One region of the Bacillus thuringiensis genome, then DNA from elsewhere that is predicted to be linked to it. Evidence: predicted binding sites of a transcription regulator. Region 1 holds the regulator's gene; each other region holds the start of a gene.

Region 1 (6,150 bases):
ACCCCAACGTTAGTTCTCGTATATAAATATTTTCACCAATTTGGCGAAAAGCATTACTAATATAATAAAAAAAGCCAGTCCTCCGCCTCTAGTCTCATAACAAAGAAAAGGCAGGGGTCTGGCTTTATAAAGAAAGATAGTCTCCGCTCTTTATAAATATAAGACACACTGCCTTCATAGTCAGGTTGTTTACGGTAACCCGGTAGAGACTCTCAAACCATATCATTGAGGATATATGAAGGATCGTTTTATATTATCTTCCTAGATTCTAACAATGAAGTATCTATATGGTCAAGAGAGAAAGCGACAAAATTCTACAGAAATTCATTTCCTTTTCTAAAAAACATAAAAAAACATCCATTTCTATATAGAAATGGATGTTTTTTAGGGCAAACGGAATTACATCATTCCGCCCATACCGCCCATGCCCATGCCGCCCATGTCAGGCATTGCTGGTGCATTTGGTTCTGGCTTGTCAGCTACTACAGCTTCAGTTGTTAAGAACATAGCTGCAACAGATGCTGCGTTTTGAAGTGCAGAACGAGTTACTTTAGCTGGATCTACGATACCAGACTCAAGCATGTTAACCCATTCGCCAGTAGCTGCGTTGAAACCAACGCCTACTTTTTCGCCTTTTAGACGCTCTACAACTACAGATCCTTCTAGACCAGCGTTGATTGCGATTTGACGAACTGGCTCTTCTAGTGCGCGAAGTACGATGTTGATACCTGTTGCTTCGTCGCCTTCAGCTACGATAGAAGCTACTTTCGTGTATACGTTCATAAGTGAAGTACCACCACCTGCAACGATACCTTCTTCTACTGCTGCACGAGTTGAGTTAAGTGCATCTTCAATGCGAAGTTTGCGCTCTTTTAACTCAGTTTCAGTTGCTGCACCGACTTTAATTACTGCTACGCCACCCGCAAGTTTCGCAAGACGCTCTTGTAATTTTTCACGATCGAATTCAGAAGTTGTTTCTTCTAATTGCGCACGAATTTGACCAATGCGAGCTGCGATTTGCTCTGTATTTCCAATACCTTCAACTACAGTTGTGTTTTCTTTTGTAACAACAACTTTACCAGCACGTCCTAAAGATTCAACTGTAGCAGATTTTAAGTCACGACCTAATTCTTCAGTGATTACTTCGCCACCAGTTAAGATTGCGATATCTTCTAGCATTGCTTTACGACGGTCACCAAATCCAGGAGCTTTAACAGCTACTACATTGAATGTACCACGAAGTTTGTTCACTACTAATGTAGCTAATGCTTCGCCTTCTACATCTTCAGCAATGATAAGAAGTGGTTTACCTTGTTGTACCACTTGCTCTAATACTGGTAAGATTTCTTGGATGTTAGAAATCTTTTTGTCAGTAATTAAGATGTATGGGTTATCAAGAACTGCTTCCATTTTGTCAGAATCAGTAATCATGTAAGGAGATGCATATCCACGATCAAATTGCATACCTTCTACTACGTCTAATTCTGTTGTGAATCCTTTAGACTCTTCTAAAGTAATAACGCCGTCGTTACCAACGCGCTCCATTGCTTCAGCGATTAATTGACCTACTTCTTCGTCAGCTGCAGAAATAGCAGCTACTTGTGCGATAGAAGATTTGCCTTCGATTGGTTTAGAAATCGTTTTTAATTCTTCAATTGCAGCAGTAACAGCTTTTTCGATACCTTTACGAAGACCCATTGGGTTAGCACCAGCTGTTACGTTTTTAAGACCTTCACGAATCATAGCTTGCGCTAATACAGTTGCAGTTGTTGTTCCGTCACCAGCTACATCGTTTGTTTTGCTAGCAACTTCTGCTACTAATTTCGCACCCATGTTTTCGAATGCATCTTCTAATTCGATTTCTTTTGCGATTGTTACACCATCATTTGTAATAAGTGGTGAACCAAATTTTTTCTCAAGTACAACGTTACGACCTTTTGGTCCAAGCGTTACTTTTACTGCGTTTGCAAGAGTGTCGACACCGCGAAGCATCGAACGACGTGCTTCTTCACTAAATTTAATATCTTTTGCCATAATAATTGACCCCCTTGGATTTTTTAAGATTTATATAATTAACCGATAACTGCTAAAATGTCACTTTCACGTAAAATCAAGTAGTCTGTACCTTCATATTTCACTTCAGTACCTGCATATTTTGAGAAGATGATAAGATCACCTGCTGCTACCTCTAAAGCAACACGCTCACCATTTTCAAGCACTCGACCAGTACCTACTGCAACAACTTTACCCTCTTGTGGTTTTTCTTTTGCAGTATCTGGTAATACAATACCACTTGCTGTTTTTTCTTCTGCTTGAACAAGCTCAATTACAACGCGATCACCTAATGGCTTTAGCATGAACAATAACCTCCTCATTTTGTTATGTAAATTTTATTTATTAGCACTCAAGTCACCCGAGTGCTAACACACTTATAATAATAAATAATCTCAATTTCTTTTGCAAGTAAAAAAATCATAATTTTTTCGCAAATTACTATATAAACTTTCTATATAGAATACCGCCTTTACTATATGAAGCATTGTTTCCACTGCTCGTATGTTACAATATGAAAGGACACCCTAAGTTGTTTTCGCTATACACACAACTTTCTCCTGTCTTCTATTATAATTTCAAATAAGGATTTACGAAAAAAACATAATTTAAGTGAGGTTTATATCGTAGGTAGCATATTTACATGTTATCCTAACTTATCTCATACACTATAGTTAGAAAGGATGGTTAAACCATTTGAAAAAACAATATTGGTGGGTTATCGTTACATACATTTTAATGCAGTTATCTGGCGTTGTTGGATTACCACTTCTCCTAAAAACAGGACTCTATGATAATAGAGGGTTTACCATTGAGGAAAAAGGACAAATCATAACGGGACACTGGGCAATTATTAGCTTCTTTGTTGCATTATGTATCGTACTTTGGTTACTTAGAACAGATATTCGTGACAGGCATTTAGATTCAACGCGCTCTTCTGTTCCAGCTACAATTGGATGGATTTTCATCGGATTATTCTTAGCTTTCTTTTCACAAATAGTTGCCGGTATGATCGAGATGCAACTACTAGGAATTAAACAAGGTTCAGAAAATACAATGAAACTGATGGAAATTGCACGAACTACGCCTTGGTTCCTTATTGTTGTATCTATAATCGGACCTATCTTAGAAGAAATCGTATTTAGAAAAATTTTATTCGGTGCACTTTATAAGAAGTTCAACTTCTTTATTGCAGCTATCATTAGTTCGCTTGTATTCGCAGCAATTCATTTTGATTTTACTCACTTATTGGTATACACTTCTATGGGGCTCGTATTCGCCTTTTTATATGTAAAAACGAAGCGAATTATCGTTCCTATTGCAGCTCATGTTGCGATGAATACATTAGTCGCTATTGGGCAAATTTTTATGAGCAATGAGCAAATTCAAGAAATGATTAAAGAAGCTGAAAAAATGCAAGGCTTTATCGGAGGATTTTTTGTATGAGAAACTCACCATTGTTCATGGCTGCACTATACTTCCTTCTTGGATGTATCTTTACACGCTTCGCCATTACGAACGTGACAGATACAATCTGGAATGTGTGGACAATACTATTTGCAGTTATGGCAACAATTGATTTTAATTTGGCACTTCGCCTTATATTAGTTAAATTCACAAAGAAGAAACAATAATAAAACGCAGAGGTCGCTTCCTCTGCGTTTTATTGTGGATAGTTTTTCAAAAAGTAAACTAATGTTTGTAACTCTACAGCTAAATCAATATGATGAATTCTAATATTCTCTGATACGTTTAATCGTGCTGGTGTGAAATTCAAAATACCATGCACGCTCGTTTCAGCTAATCTATCTGCTACAGCTTGTGCTACTGTAGCCGGTACTGTTAATATTGCCACTTGTATATCATTTGATAATCTCTCTTCTAATTCATCTAAATGGTATACAGGAATGCCCCCGATTTCTGTTCCAACTTTCTCTTCACTAACATCAAATGCCATTTCAATTTTTGTATTATTGTTTTTCGTGAAATTATAATGTAAGAAAGCGGTCCCTAAATTACCTACTCCAATAAGTGCTACACGCGTGATATCATCTTGATCAAGTGTTTCGCGGAAAAATGATAATAAATAATTTACGTTATATCCGTATCCCTTTTTCCCTAACGCTCCAAAATACGAAAAATCTCTTCGTATTGTTGCGGAATCTACTTTTACCGCTTCACTCAATTCGGCCGATGAAACACGCTGCTTACCAGAAAGAGATAAGTTTTGGATAAATCGATAGTATAGAGGCAATCTTTTAGCAGTGGCTTGTGGAATCTTTTGCTGATCCATATGACCTCTCCTCTCTTCCTATCTTTATTCATATACTTTAATCAAATACAGAAGTTTAGCACTCATTAAATTCCTTGTATAATAAAGAGAAGAAGTATTCTCTCTTATTTTAAACTATACACTATTTTTAGTATGATTGAGAAATATAAACATGGCAAAGTTAAGAAATTATTTGAGGTGAAAACATTGATTTTATTACAAGTAAATGGACTTTCGAAATTATACGGTGCAGAAACAATTCTTGCAAACATAAAATTGGAAGTACAAACAAAAGATCGTATCGCATTAGTTGGAAGGAATGGAGCTGGAAAATCTACATTATTAAAAATTATCGCTGGTGAATTATCACATGATGGTGGCGAAATTATAAAACCGAAAGATGTCTCAATCGGGTATTTAGCTCAAAATACCGGCCTAGAAACGTCTTTAACAATTTGGGATGAAATGCTAACCGTCTTTACCCACTTACAGCAAATGGAGACAAAACTTCGAAGGCTTGAGCAAGAAATGGGAAAAGAAGAAAACTTTTCAAACGAAGCTATATATGAAAGATTGTTAGCTGATTATGACCAATTGCAACTCAATTATAAAGATCAAGGTGGATATCAATATGAAGCGGATATTCGCTCCATTTTAAGCGGCCTTGGCTTCCCAGTTGAAACGCACCAGACGACGATTTCTACTTTAAGCGGTGGGCAAAAAACAAGATTAGCTCTCGGGAAATTATTATTAACAAAACCAGACTTACTTATTTTGGACGAGCCTACAAACCATTTAGACATCGAAACATTAACATGGCTTGAGCAATATTTACAAGGTTATCCTGGCGCAATATTAATCGTTTCACATGACCGTTATTTCTTAGACAAACTCGTTACACAAGTATATGAAATTTCGAATAAAGAAAGCAGACGATTTGTTGGTAACTACAGTAAATATTTAGACTTAAAATCAGCCTTATACGAGCAAGAAATGAAACGTTACGAAAAACAACAAGATGAAATCGCAAAACTTGAGGACTTCGTTCAAAAGAATATAGCTCGCGCCTCTACAACGAAACGTGCTCAAAGTCGCCGTAAACAACTAGACAGAATGGAATTATTAACGAGACCATTAGGTGATTCTAAGTCAGCATCATTCCACTTCGATATTGAAAAGCAAAGTGGAAATGATGTTTTACAAGTAAAGGATGCAACCATTGGCTATGATGAGGACCCTATAATTGAAAACGTAACTATGCGCTTAACTCGCGGAGATAGTGTTGCTTTAGTTGGTCCAAACGGAATTGGGAAATCTACATTATTAAAATCTATTGTGAATAAGTTACCACTATTAAATGGTGATGTTTCTTTCGGATCAAATGTATCTGTTGGTTATTATGATCAAGAGCAAGCAAACTTAACATCTTCTAAACGGGTTTTAAATGAACTATGGGATGAATATCCACTGCAACCTGAAAAAGAAATCCGTACTATACTTGGGAATTTTTTATTCACAGGAGATGATGTACTGAAACCAGTATCTTCCCTTAGTGGTGGACAAAAAGCTCGATTAGCTCTTGCGAAACTTATGATGCAAAAGTCAAATTTATTAATTCTGGATGAGCCTACGAACCACCTTGATTTAAATAGTAAAGAGATTTTAGAGAATGCTTTAATTGATTATCCAGGGACTCTTCTATTTGTCTCACATGACCGCTACTTTATTAACCGTGTAACAACGACTGTGGTTGAGTTATCAACAGAAGGTGCACAGGAATATTTAGGGGATTACGATTACTATGTGGAGAAGAAAAATGAAATGAT
Region 2 (6,150 bases), 860 kb from region 1:
GATGGCAGAGAGGTCACACCCGTTCCCATACCGAACACGGAAGTTAAGCTCTCTAGCGCCGATGGTAGTTGGGACCTTGTCCCTGTGAGAGTAGGACGTTGCCAGGCAAATGGAGGATTAGCTCAGCTGGGAGAGCACCTGCCTTACAAGCAGGGGGTCGGCGGTTCGATCCCGTCATCCTCCACCATTTAGCCGACTTAGCTCAATTGGTAGAGCAACTGACTTGTAATCAGTAGGTTGGGGGTTCAAGTCCTCTAGTCGGCACCAGAAAATCATGGCGGTTGTGGCGAAGTGGTTAACGCACCGGATTGTGGCTCCGGCATTCGTGGGTTCGATTCCCATCAGTCGCCCCATTTTTTCTTAAAATATTAATATGCGGGTGTGGCGGAATTGGCAGACGCACTAGACTTAGGATCTAGCGCCTTTGGCGTGGGGGTTCGACTCCCTTCACCCGCACTTTTAATAAAATATCTCAAACATGTCTTGCGGAAGTAGTTCAGTGGTAGAATACAACCTTGCCAAGGTTGGGGTCGCGGGTTCGAATCCCGTCTTCCGCTCCAATTTTCAATATGACATGCCGGGGTGGCGGAACAGGCAGACGCACAGGACTTAAAATCCTGCGGTGGGTGACCACCGTGCGGGTTCGACCCCCGCCCTCGGCACCATATGCGCCCGTAGCTCAATTGGATAGAGCGTTTGACTACGGATCAAGAGGTTAGGGGTTCGACTCCTCTCGGGCGCGCTTTTATTAACGGGAAGTGGCTCAGCTTGGTAGAGCACCTGGTTTGGGACCAGGGGGTCGCAGGTTCAAATCCTGTCTTCCCGATATTCCCAAAAACATGGGGCCTTAGCTCAGCTGGGAGAGCGCCTGCCTTGCACGCAGGAGGTCAGCGGTTCGATCCCGCTAGGCTCCACTTATTTTAATATCATTTATGGCGGTGTAGCTCAGCTGGCTAGAGCGTACGGTTCATACCCGTGAGGTCGGGGGTTCGATCCCCTCCGCCGCTACCATAAAGGACCTTTAGCTCAGCTGGTTAGAGCAGACGGCTCATAACCGTCCGGTCGTAGGTTCGAGTCCTACAAGGTCCACCACTAAAGGTTTATATCTCGGAGGTATACCCAAGTTCGGCTGAAGGGATCGGTCTTGAAAACCGACAGGCGGCGAGAGTCGCGCGGGGGTTCGAATCCCTCTACCTCCTCCATTTTTTCTTAAATTACATATTATATCATCGCGGGGTGGAGCAGTACGGTAGCTCGTCGGGCTCATAACCCGAAGGTCGCAGGTTCAAATCCTGTCCCCGCAACCAAATGGTCCCGTGGTGTAGTGGTTAACATGCCTGCCTGTCACGCAGGAGATCGCCGGTTCGACCCCGGTCGGGACCGCCATTTTAATAAGGCTCGGTAGCTCAGTCGGTAGAGCAGAGGACTGAAAATCCTCGTGTCGGCGGTTCGATTCCGTCCCGAGCCACCATTTTGAAGTCGCAAGCCGGCTTAGCTCAATTGGTAGAGCAACTGACTTGTAATCAGTAGGTTGGGGGTTCAAGTCCTCTAGCCGGCACCACTTTCAAAATGAGCCATTAGCTCAGTTGGTAGAGCATCTGACTTTTAATCAGAGGGTCGAAGGTTCGAATCCTTCATGGCTCACCATTTTCAATTTAATGCGGGTGTAGTTTAGTGGTAAAACAAGAGCCTTCCAAGCTCTGGTCGAGAGTTCGATTCTCTTCACCCGCTTTTCAATTATGGGCCTATAGCTCAGCTGGTTAGAGCGCACGCCTGATAAGCGTGAGGTCGATGGTTCGAGTCCATTTAGGCCCACCATAATTGTTCCGCAGTAGCTCAGTGGTAGAGCTATCGGCTGTTAACCGATCGGTCGTAGGTTCGAGTCCTACCTGCGGAGCCATATTATAGAGAAGTACCCAAGTGGCTCAAGGGGCTCCCCTGCTAAGGGAGTAGATCGCGAACGCGGTGCGAGGGTTCGAATCCCTTCTTCTCTGCCAGAACTGGCCCGTTGGTCAAGTGGTTAAGACACCGCCCTTTCACGGCGGTAACACGGGTTCGAATCCCGTACGGGTCATACTAAAAGAGATAGCATAATCTGCTATCTCTTTTTTGTTGTGTATAGATATAGAAGAAGCTATAACAGATTATAAATAATAAATTTTAAAAAGTTATATCAATTTAAATAGGATTACCTCTTCTTATACATAAGAAGAGGTAATCCTATTTTTTGAATATGTTTTAACCCTCTGCTGAATGCCCATCCGGTTTCATAACAGCATGACTATATGCGGAGTGAAGAGTTTTGTATCCTAAAAGTGCAATAGTTAAGGCAAGGCCTCCGGCTATAATGGCCACACTAAATCCTGCCCGAGCTCCAAAGTTATCAATAACTAAACCAGCTATCGCTGATCCTAGGGAGACTCCAATTCCAAGTCCTGTAATTGCCCAAGTCATTCCTTCGGTTATTTTTGATTCAGGTACGATTTTTTCCACAAGTCCCATGGTAATAATCATAGTAGGAGCGACAGATAACCCTGCAAAGAAAACAATAACTACTAGCCAAGTAATAGTGTTTACGAAAACTAGTGGCAGCATTGTTATCATGGATAGTGTGACTGCTATTAAAAATTGATTATAGGGTGGAGTACTGAGTTTAAGGGTACCGAAAATTAGACCTGCAAGGCATGAACCGATTGCATAGACAGAAAGTACAAAGCTAGCAGCTACGGTGTTTCCTTGATGTTCAGCAAAAGCTACACTAACGACATCTATTGTGCCAAATATAGTACCTATGGCGATGAGTGTGAATACTAGTACTCGCAAAGAACCGATTTTAAACACTGTTCCTTTGTTTGTAATGTCATGAGGGTGTACAGGCGGTTCTGTGCTTTTTTGCATGGTGAATAGGCATACCCCAATTGTAAGAAAAACAGATGATAAAAGTGGGCCCGCTTCTGGGAAGAACATAACACTTAAACTGACAGATAATACAGGACCAATGATGAAGCAAATTTCGTCGACGACCGATTCGAAGGAAAATGCTGTATGCAATTTATGGGATCCACGGTATAGTTTAGTCCAACGTGCACGCACCATGGCTGACATGTTGGGCATACAACCTGCACATAAGGCGGATAGAAATAGCGTCCAATAAGGAGCTTCATATTTCGTACATAGGAGTAAGAGGATCGTAAAGAAAACACTGATACCTGTAGTCGGAAGAAGTATGCGAGATTGCCCTAATTGATCGGCCATCCGAGAAATATGAGGAGCTAGTAAAGCTGATGATAATGTAAAGGTGGCTGCAACAGCTCCAGCAAGCCAATAGTCACCACGTAACTGAGATAACATTGTAACAATACCTATGCCCATCATTGATATAGGCATCCGAGCTATAAATCCTGCTAATGAGAATCCTTTTGTACCAGGAGCACTGAAAATTTCGCGGTAGGAATTAAACATGATAATCACCAAAGTATTTGACGTTTACATATACATTCTTCATTCTTTTAACTCCTCCTCTGTTTCATTAATACCTTCTATAAAAAGGGACAGTGAGTCAATGTAGGATATAGGTAAGAAGTTATATTATCTTGTAAGCTAGAAACAATTGACATACGCACCGTATGCCAATATCATATTAACATACGGTGCGTATGTCAATTAGAAAGTTTTATCGTTGGGTAGAGAGCTAACGATAAAAGGAGTTATTCTTTTACATAGAGAACGATACTATAATAGGATTCATTTTGAATAAAGAGAATGAATAGAAGTAGGAGGAAAAGATGGGTAGAAAAACAAGAGAAGAAATGATCATTGAAACACGTGCAAAATTGCTAAGTGCAGCAAGAGAGGCTTTTGGTACAGTTGGATATGTAAACACGTCTATGGATGATTTTACAGCATCTGTCGGTTTAACACGTGGTGCAATTTATCATCATTTTGGTGATAAAAAAGGATTGTTAGAAGCGGTTGTAAAAGAAATTGATATGGAAATGGATAATAAATTAGGAAAAGTATCAGATGAGGCGGAAGGAAAATGGGAAGGGTTTGTTGGGCGTTGTCGTGCGTATTTATCAATGGCACTTAATCCAGAGATCCAGCGAATTGTACTTCGTGATGCACCAGCAGTATTAGGAACTAGTTATTATCAATCATCACAGTCACAATGTTTAGTGACGATGGCGGAGATGCTTCAGCAACTAATGAAGGACTCTATTATTGAAAACACGGATTGTGAAGCATTAGCAAGATTCATAAATGGCGGACTAGTGGACCTTGCTTGTTGGATTGCGAATTCTGAAGATGCAGAGATGCATTTGTCTAAAGCTTTGCGTAGCCTATCACTTATATTGGATGGTTTATTACTAGAAAAGAATGCATGATTTTAACTGATATTTTTTTATTAATATAGGGTAATGGTTAAAAGGGAGGTGTTAAAGAATATGCTAATTGATTTATTTCACTGTATTCTATATAGGCCAACTAACGTCCATTTTGTAAGGCGATAATGTGTTAGTTTAATCTTATAATACGATTTCTTTTTCGACTATTAGGATTTGGATTATAAAAAATGAATTTGGTTACAGGGAATAATCGAATCACACTATTTTTATTCACAATCTAAAGAAAACGCCTCCATTGAAATGGATTCCACACCTATTCTAATAACTTTACACTCTATGTGAAAAAGTTCACAAATAGGTCATAATTTGTGAAGTAATTCACAATAATACGTGCTACAATATGAATGTAAAGAAGTTAAACAACATTAAATTAGTATTTTAATTAATTACTTAAATAATCATAAAAAATATATGTGAACAATAGAGAGGGGAAATTAACATGAAAAAAGGTATCAATCGTGTAGTATTAGTAGGAACAGGAGCTGTAGGTTGTAGTTACGCTTACTCAATGATCAACCAAGGTGTAGCTGAAGAATTCGTATTAGTAGATGTTAATGAAGCAAAAGCAGAAGGGGAAGCAATGGACTTAAGCCATGCGGTACCATTCTCACCATCACCGACAAAAGTTTGGAGCGGTAGCTATGCAGATTGTAAAGATGCAGATTTAGTAGTTATCACTGCTGGATTACCACAAAAGCCAGGTGAAACTCGTTTAGACTTAGTTGAGAAAAATACAAAGATCTTTAAACAAATCGTTCGCGGCATTATGGATAGCGGATTCGATGGAATCTTCTTAATCGCAACTAACCCAGTTGATATTTTAACTTACGTAACTTGGAAAGAATCTGGTTTACCGAAAGAGCGCGTAATCGGTTCTGGTACTACTTTAGACTCTGCTCGTTTCCGTTACATGTTAGGTGACTACTTAGATGTAGATCCACGTAACGTTCATGCTTACATCGTTGGTGAACACGGTGACACTGAACTTCCAGTATGGAGCCACGCTACTATCGGTGTACAAAAACTAGAAACAATCTTAGCTAACAACGAACAGTACAATCAAGAAGACTTAGATAAAATCTTCGAAAATGTACGTGATGCAGCTTACCATATCATCGAGCGTAAAGGTGCAACTTACTACGGAATCGGTATGTCACTACTTCGTGTAACTAAAGCAATCTTAAACAATGAGAACAGCGTATTAACTGTATCTGCATACCTTGAAGGTCAATACGGTGAAAAAGATGCTTACGTAGGTGTTCCAGCTGTAATTAACCGCGAAGGTGTACGTGAAATCGTAGAACTTGAGCTAAATGAAGATGAAAAAGCGAAATTCGCTCATTCTGTAAAAGTATTAAAAGAAACAATGGCACCAGTACTATAATAATTGCTAAATAATTCAGAGGTGGGAAACTGCTTCTTACCTCTGAACTTATATAATTTAATATAAATTCCTTTTCCGGTTTCCCTTGTATATCCCCAATATACCCCTTTTGCTGGATAAGGGTCGTTTATAGAAAAGAGCACTCTACTTTAAGTAGAGTGCTCTTTATTATCCCGCATTAACGGGCAGTAAGATCCCACCTCAAAATGCAGCGAAAGCAAAGAAGTTAGTTTGGTGATCAACTGCCCGTAAAAGCCCGATTGGTGAGGGCTGATAATCAGTGGGGGATGAACACCCCCCACTGATTAAAGTTTCACTTTATCATTTTTTAGGTGTTAATCCTAATTTCTTTAAAATATC
Region 3 (6,150 bases), 750 kb from region 1:
GGTGCGTATAACTCAGAAACTGTTTTAACAGATTCTACGCTTCCGAATGGCTCGTCAGCTTCGATTGTTGCACCTACTTCAGGAAGTTCAACGAATACGATATCGCCTAGCTCACCTTGTGCAAAGTGAGTAATACCGATAACAACTTCATTACCTTCAGTTTTTACCCATTCGTGTTCTTCAGAGTAACGTAAATTATTTGGAATGCTCATGACTGTACCTCCAGTGAATGTATTAATTATGTAAAAATACCTTATTGGTACTTTTTCCACACACTTTCAAACTGCTCTTCGTTAAAACCAAGTGTTACATTCGTTCCATCTGTTACAATTGGACGTTTGATCAACATGCCATCAGATGCTAAAAGCTCATACATTTCGTCTTCGCTTGCATCTTTCAACTTATCTTTTAGACCAAGTTCACGGTAACGCATTCCACTTGTATTAAAGAATTTTTTTAATGGTAATTCACTTTTTTCATGTAAATTACGTAAATCTTCTTTTGATGGTGGATTTTCAACAATATGAATCATCTCATATGCTACATCGTTTGCCTCAAACCATTTCTTTGCCTTTTGACATGTGCCACACTTTGGATATGAATAAAATGTTACTGTCATAAATTCACCTACTTTTTTACTAACCTTTACCTTTATCATATAGAAAACGTTTTATTATTTCAAACCATTATTCGCTAAACTTTTACTTATTTCGTGATAATTTTTAATAATCCTGCGAATTTTTCTTATTTTTCCGCCATTTGTTAAGAAAAAAATAAATATATAAATTTTTTAAAATTCTGCACCAAACATATATCTTAAACAAGCGTTTGATTAATTTCTTATTTTTCTTTCTTAACCTTTGAACTACATGAGTTTCTTTCTACCGAACATACAGCTTAAACAAACGTTTGATTAATTCTCCATTTTTCTTTGTTAACCCTTGAGCTGCATCGGTTTCTTCCTACCGAGCATACAGCTTAAACAAACGTTTGATTAATTTCTTATTTTTCTTTCTTAACCTTTGAACTACATGAGTTTCTTTCTACCGAACATACAGCTTAAACAAACGTTTATTTTAAAAAAATAAGAAGCCTTTTTTACAGGCCCCTTCATCATCGACTTAAGTAATCCGAAATGGTTTGAAATACTACTATATACATATTATGAATATTTCGATCGGAAACAGTATCATTATATAATCCCATACCCCAATATTGACCTTCAGGGTTCCCCATATTTACAAACCCTTGCGTATACGTCATCGTTTTATCCTTTGGGGTATTATCATAATCTAAATCCTTGTTAGTAAAAATTAAATACGGTCTATCTTGCAAACCAATAAAAAATACCGGCTTCTTTAACGATAAAAATAAGTCCGTATACTGCTCCTTTGATGCCTCTTTAAAGTATTCTTTCATAACGAAAAAACCATCAACTTTTGCTGATTTCTCCTGCATTTCTTCTAACTTTATACTTTCAAACTTTACATTCCTAAACGTATCTTTCGGCTTTTCTCCAACAACTCCAATTACGAGTGCTCTTCCGTTATATTCTAATTTTTCTCCTTCGTTATTCTTTGCACACCCAGCACCTACTAGGCATAACAATATAAAAACTAAAAAATATGATAAACGCTTCATTTAGCACCCTCCCCCTTCTTTTTAGTCAAGTGACAAAAACGTAAGGTTAATTCAAGAAAATGTAAGTAAAATCGATAGCCCAATTCACGTTTCTATATTATAATCAATTGAATTTACTTACATTACTAAACATAGGAGATCAACATGAAGAAATTTAAACTTTCATCTTTTCTTCCGTTAAGTTATATACTTCTACTCGTACTCGTAAGTCCCCTTTACGATGTATTAAATAAAACAACTGTTCACGCAGTAGACGTTACAACTGTAGTAGATGATTGGATTCCATTTGTAAAAGCATTTATTATTCCTTATTTACTTTGGTTTCCATACTTATACGGCGCACTTATTTATTACTGCTTTGCTGACCGAAAGCAATATTATGTCACTTTAAGTAGTGTTATTTTTGGAAAGCTTGCTTGTTTTTCTATTTATTATTTTTGGCAAACAACTGTACCGCGTCCGACTGTCGTTGGAACAGATGTATTTTCTGAACTAGTTCGCTATATTTATAGTATCGACCAGCCAGTAAACTGTTTCCCTAGCATTCACGTTCTTACTACATTTGTAATTATGTTAGCTGCCTTTAAGCGTAGAGAACAACATGCTTTTGAATATTACATCCTTACTTTCTTCGGTACACTTATTATTTTATCAACGCTATTTACGAAGCAACATGCCTTTGTAGATGCCGTTTCTGGAATGACACTTGCAAGCATACTTTACTTCGGTGTTCAACTTTTATTAGCAAAAGAAACAGTACGTGTTCCAGTAAAACAAAATCATAAAATGTAACATAAAAAAGCAGACTGTGGCTTCTCAGTCTGCTTTTATCTATTATTAAGGAGATTTTCAATTTAAGATTGCGGTACAGTCATATCACCAGAATGAATACGACCTGCTTTTTTAAGAGCAATGTAAAGTATATAAGAAACAGCTACTGGAATGACGATATAAGTAATTACCATCGCCGGGACAACTTCCCATCCTTCGCTGGAAATTAAATTAATTGGTGCGATAAGAGAACTTAATCCAAGACCTGCAATTTCTTTTCCTGCTTCCAGTTGGAAAATTAATGCGGATACCGGACCGACTATAGCACTGGCGACGACAGTTGGGACGAGAATCATTGGATTTTTAGTGATATTTGGCAACTGTACTTTCGGAGTACAAAGAGCTTGAGCTAATATGCCACCTAAATTGTTTTCTTTCGCTGATATGACAGAGAATCCGATAAACTGAGCGACGCATCCGGCAAGAGCTGCACCACCTGCAACACCGTCTAAGCTAAGTGCGATCGCTAACGCAGCTGATGAAGCTGGAGAGATAAGTAATAGTCCCCAAACTACTGCAATGACGATAGAAGCGATGAATGGGCTACCAGCTGAGCTATCTTTAATGAACGCTCCAACTGCATTTAAAACAGGAGTAATATTATGAGATAACCAAATACCAACTAAACCAGAACCTAATATGGCCGCAAATGGAACGAGCATCATATCTAAAGCAGTTTTTCCGCTTAAACGTTTACCAATATATACAGCTAAAGTTGCTGTTAATAAAGCACCGATTGGCTCACCTGTTTTAATAATTAGACCAGCTTCAGTAATTGAAATGGATCCGGCACCAATTGCTCCAGCCACCATAGCCGAGAAGATTACAAGACCATTTGCACCGAGCATAAAAGCAATTCCTGCACCAATCGCTGGTGCCATTAGTGATTTTGCAACAACTCCAATTGTAATAAGCAACGGAATATCAACAATTCTTCCTATATTTTCGATTAGTAAACCAATTCCGAGGGATACGAAAATACCTTGTGCGATACCAGCAGATGCTTTAAATACACGAGACATTATATATTCCTTCATTTGTTTCACCTTCTCCTATAAGTTAGTAACCAATTGTTTTCATATAATCACGTAAAATATCGTTTGATTTTGCGAATCGAGATTCTTCATCCTCTGTTAAATTGAGTTCTACAATTTCTCTTATACCGTCTCTAGTAATAATAGCTGGTACTCCTGTACAAATATCATATTCACCGTACTCACCATCTAAAATAGCTGATACAGCAATGACACGGTGATCATCATTAAAGATTGAGCTTGCAATATATGCTAGAGAATTTCCGATTCCGTAATAAGTAGTTCCTTTACGTTTATAAATTTCCCATCCGGCTTTTGCAGTCTTCTCAACGATTTCATCTAAATCTATTTCACCAAATCGTTCTTTTTGTTCTTCTAAAATTTGCAGAATTGGCTTTCCACCAACAGTTACATGAGACCAAGCAACCATTTGAGAATCACCATGTTCTCCTAATGAATACCCATGAATACTACGAGGATCTACATGTAACATTTCAGATAAAATTGTTCTTAGGCGAGAAGAATCTAATGATGTTCCTGTACCGATTACGCGATTTCTAGGTAATCCAGATAATTTCCATACTTCATATGTGATAATATCAACTGGGTTCGATGCGAGTAAGAAAATACCATCAAATCCACTTGCCATTACGCCGCCAACAACACTTTCCATAATCTTCGCACTCGCTCCTAAAGTATCTAAGCGACTTTGTCCAGGTTTTGGTGCTGGTCCTGCAGTAATAATGACAATGTCCATATCTTTGCAGTCTTCATAGCTTCCTGCATATACTTTTGTTCTTGTATTTGTAAAGTTAATGCAATGTGATAAATCCATTGCTTCCCCAACTGCACGTTCATGATTTATATCAATTAATAATAGTTCTTCGCAAATTCCTTGATTTACAATGGAATACGCACAACTTGATCCAACTAATCCAGTACCGATAATTGCAATTTTTCTTGTATGTCTTTTCATAGCAATCTCTCCTAAGTGATCATATAATCTATTTCTTTTGTTCTTTACACTCTTAATTATAGAGGTTCTCACGATAGAAACCATGGATACTTTGTGAAATATTGAGCAAAGTATTTGTCCTTTTTGTGAATTGTTATATTACATTTTCGTCATATTTGTTACAACTGGAAAAATATTTATTATGTATTTATTGACATACAAAAAAATAAAACGAGCGAATCTATTTTCGCCCGTTTTTTCATCCTATTATTCTGCACTTAACTGACTTTTTAATTGCTGCACGATCATCGGATTCGCAGGTGCTGCCGGTTTGTAATAACTCTTTTGCTTTGCGTACTCATACATATTACGTTGACGCATTTCATCTTGATTACGAATTTGGATTAACGTTTGATGTAACTGTTCATTATCAGACTGAGAAATATAATTTGCATAACTTGTTAAACTTGCATTTAATCCTGCTAAATAATCATTTACCATATCTTTTTCATTCATCTTTCTCTTCCTCCTATCCTAGGAAAGTCATTAATTGCTGTTTCGTATTTCTTGCATCTTGCGCATCTTTTTGTAGCATTTGTTTCAGTTGTGGATCTGTACACGTCTGTGCATACTGCTCCAACTTGTTAATAATCGTTGCGTGTCCACCAATTAAATGACGTAAGTTTTCTACTTCAAGCTCTGTTAAATTTTGCATGGAATACTCCTACCTTTCTTCTTTCATTCTTCCTTAGTATTCTGTTCTTTTTAAATCGTATTCATTAAAAAGTCTGCTAAATAATCATTTAACTAAAAAGAGCCTCTAAACGATTAGAGGCTCTTTCTACTTAAATTCCTTTCCGCTTCTTCAATCGCCCGTTGCATTTGTATTAACGGATTTTCAATCATTTTCCCATGCCCTGTCGCCAATAAAGACGGCTTATACTCCAGCAATTTCTGAGCACTCGTTAATGAAACTTCTGCATCCCAAGTCCCAAACATAGGAAACGGGAAAAGCCACTTCAACTGTCCTGCTACCGCTAATCCTCCTCTCGTTTGAAATGCATCTCCAACAATGAGTGCATCATTTCTTGTGTCTAAAAATGCCATTGATCCTGGTGTATGACCTGGAGCTCCAATCGCTACAAGAGAACCAACTTTATCTCCCTCTTGAAGAAAAATATCTGGGATCGTATGTATCTGTTTTGACACTCCCACTTTTATTGGTGTATTTCGTTCTCCCTCTTGTAGTGCCTTATCTCCTTCAAGTAAACAAGCATCTCTTTTAGAAATATAGACTGGAACATCGGGCATCTCTTGCTTTATCGCATCAAGCGCTCCTACATGGTCATCATGCGCATGTGTAATAACGATATTCGTAATCGGTTTTCCTATTTTCCGAGCTGATTGTAAAATCTTCTTTGCACAAAACGGTAAGGCCGCATCAATTAAAGTTAATCCTGTTTCTTCTTCAACGAAGTAACAGTTAATTGGAAATAGACGCGGTAAAAATGCAATTTGATGCACTGTTTCTACGCTTATTACCTTCATCTTCTTTACCTCCATAAAAAAGAGCTGTTTACACATACATATGTAAAACAGCTTTATTCAAGAATTCAGCAATAAAAAAACCAGTAGCCAACTGGCTACTGGTTCTCTCTCATCTATTAAACTGTGTAACGCTCATCTTCT

What was found. Region 1 encodes Rex, which represses fermentation and respiration genes when NADH is low (regulators of the CRP and FNR family bind a similar motif). Its sites were predicted from a motif close to TTGTGAAATATTTCACAA; they were not measured.
Positions count from the first base shown of each region.
Region 2: the regulator Rex is predicted to act here: its motif matches at 4,713-4,730, upstream of AC241_RS24205 (L-lactate dehydrogenase).
Region 3: the regulator Rex is predicted to act here: its motif matches at 4,574-4,591, upstream of AC241_RS24885 (L-lactate dehydrogenase).

Region 1 covers NZ_CP012099.1:252,688-258,837, reverse strand. The annotation lists purine riboswitch at 158-259, opposite strand; gene groL (chaperonin GroEL) at 400-2,034, opposite strand; gene groES (co-chaperone GroES) at 2,073-2,357, opposite strand; gene AC241_RS01525 (CPBP family intramembrane glutamic endopeptidase) at 2,749-3,498, shown strand; gene AC241_RS01520 (YdiK family protein) at 3,495-3,686, shown strand; gene AC241_RS01515 (redox-sensing transcriptional repressor Rex) at 3,716-4,345, opposite strand; gene AC241_RS01510 (ABC-F family ATP-binding cassette domain-containing protein) at 4,532-6,150, shown strand, end outside.
Region 2 covers NZ_CP012099.1:4,686,293-4,692,442, reverse strand. The annotation lists rRNA gene rrf (5S ribosomal RNA) at 1-107, shown strand, start outside; tRNA gene AC241_RS24325 (tRNA-Val) at 112-187, shown strand; tRNA gene AC241_RS24320 (tRNA-Thr) at 192-267, shown strand; tRNA gene AC241_RS24315 (tRNA-His) at 278-353, shown strand; tRNA gene AC241_RS24310 (tRNA-Leu) at 376-456, shown strand; tRNA gene AC241_RS24305 (tRNA-Gly) at 486-560, shown strand; tRNA gene AC241_RS24300 (tRNA-Leu) at 577-665, shown strand; tRNA gene AC241_RS24295 (tRNA-Arg) at 669-742, shown strand; tRNA gene AC241_RS24290 (tRNA-Pro) at 753-826, shown strand; tRNA gene AC241_RS24285 (tRNA-Ala) at 842-914, shown strand; tRNA gene AC241_RS24280 (tRNA-Met) at 935-1,011, shown strand; tRNA gene AC241_RS24275 (tRNA-Ile) at 1,016-1,092, shown strand; tRNA gene AC241_RS24270 (tRNA-Ser) at 1,110-1,202, shown strand; tRNA gene AC241_RS24265 (tRNA-Met) at 1,231-1,307, shown strand; tRNA gene AC241_RS24260 (tRNA-Asp) at 1,311-1,386, shown strand; tRNA gene AC241_RS24255 (tRNA-Phe) at 1,396-1,471, shown strand; tRNA gene AC241_RS24250 (tRNA-Thr) at 1,486-1,561, shown strand; tRNA gene AC241_RS24245 (tRNA-Lys) at 1,572-1,647, shown strand; tRNA gene AC241_RS24240 (tRNA-Gly) at 1,661-1,731, shown strand; tRNA gene AC241_RS24235 (tRNA-Ile) at 1,742-1,818, shown strand; tRNA gene AC241_RS24230 (tRNA-Asn) at 1,826-1,900, shown strand; tRNA gene AC241_RS24225 (tRNA-Ser) at 1,907-1,997, shown strand; tRNA gene AC241_RS24220 (tRNA-Glu) at 2,003-2,074, shown strand; gene AC241_RS24215 (MFS transporter) at 2,239-3,462, opposite strand; gene AC241_RS24210 (TetR/AcrR family transcriptional regulator) at 3,786-4,385, shown strand; gene AC241_RS24205 (L-lactate dehydrogenase) at 4,846-5,790, shown strand; gene AC241_RS24200 (S8 family serine peptidase) at 6,112-6,150, opposite strand, start outside.
Region 3 covers NZ_CP012099.1:4,792,578-4,798,727, forward strand. The annotation lists gene gcvH (glycine cleavage system protein GcvH) at 1-212, opposite strand, end outside; gene AC241_RS24865 (arsenate reductase family protein) at 254-619, opposite strand; gene AC241_RS24870 (hypothetical protein) at 1,114-1,641, opposite strand; gene AC241_RS24875 (phosphatase PAP2 family protein) at 1,786-2,433, shown strand; gene AC241_RS24880 (PTS sugar transporter subunit IIC) at 2,496-3,509, opposite strand; gene AC241_RS24885 (L-lactate dehydrogenase) at 3,532-4,482, opposite strand; gene AC241_RS24890 (spore coat protein) at 4,729-4,977, opposite strand; gene AC241_RS24895 (hypothetical protein) at 4,991-5,176, opposite strand; gene AC241_RS24900 (MBL fold metallo-hydrolase) at 5,290-6,009, opposite strand; gene AC241_RS24905 (acyl-CoA dehydrogenase family protein) at 6,126-6,150, opposite strand, start outside.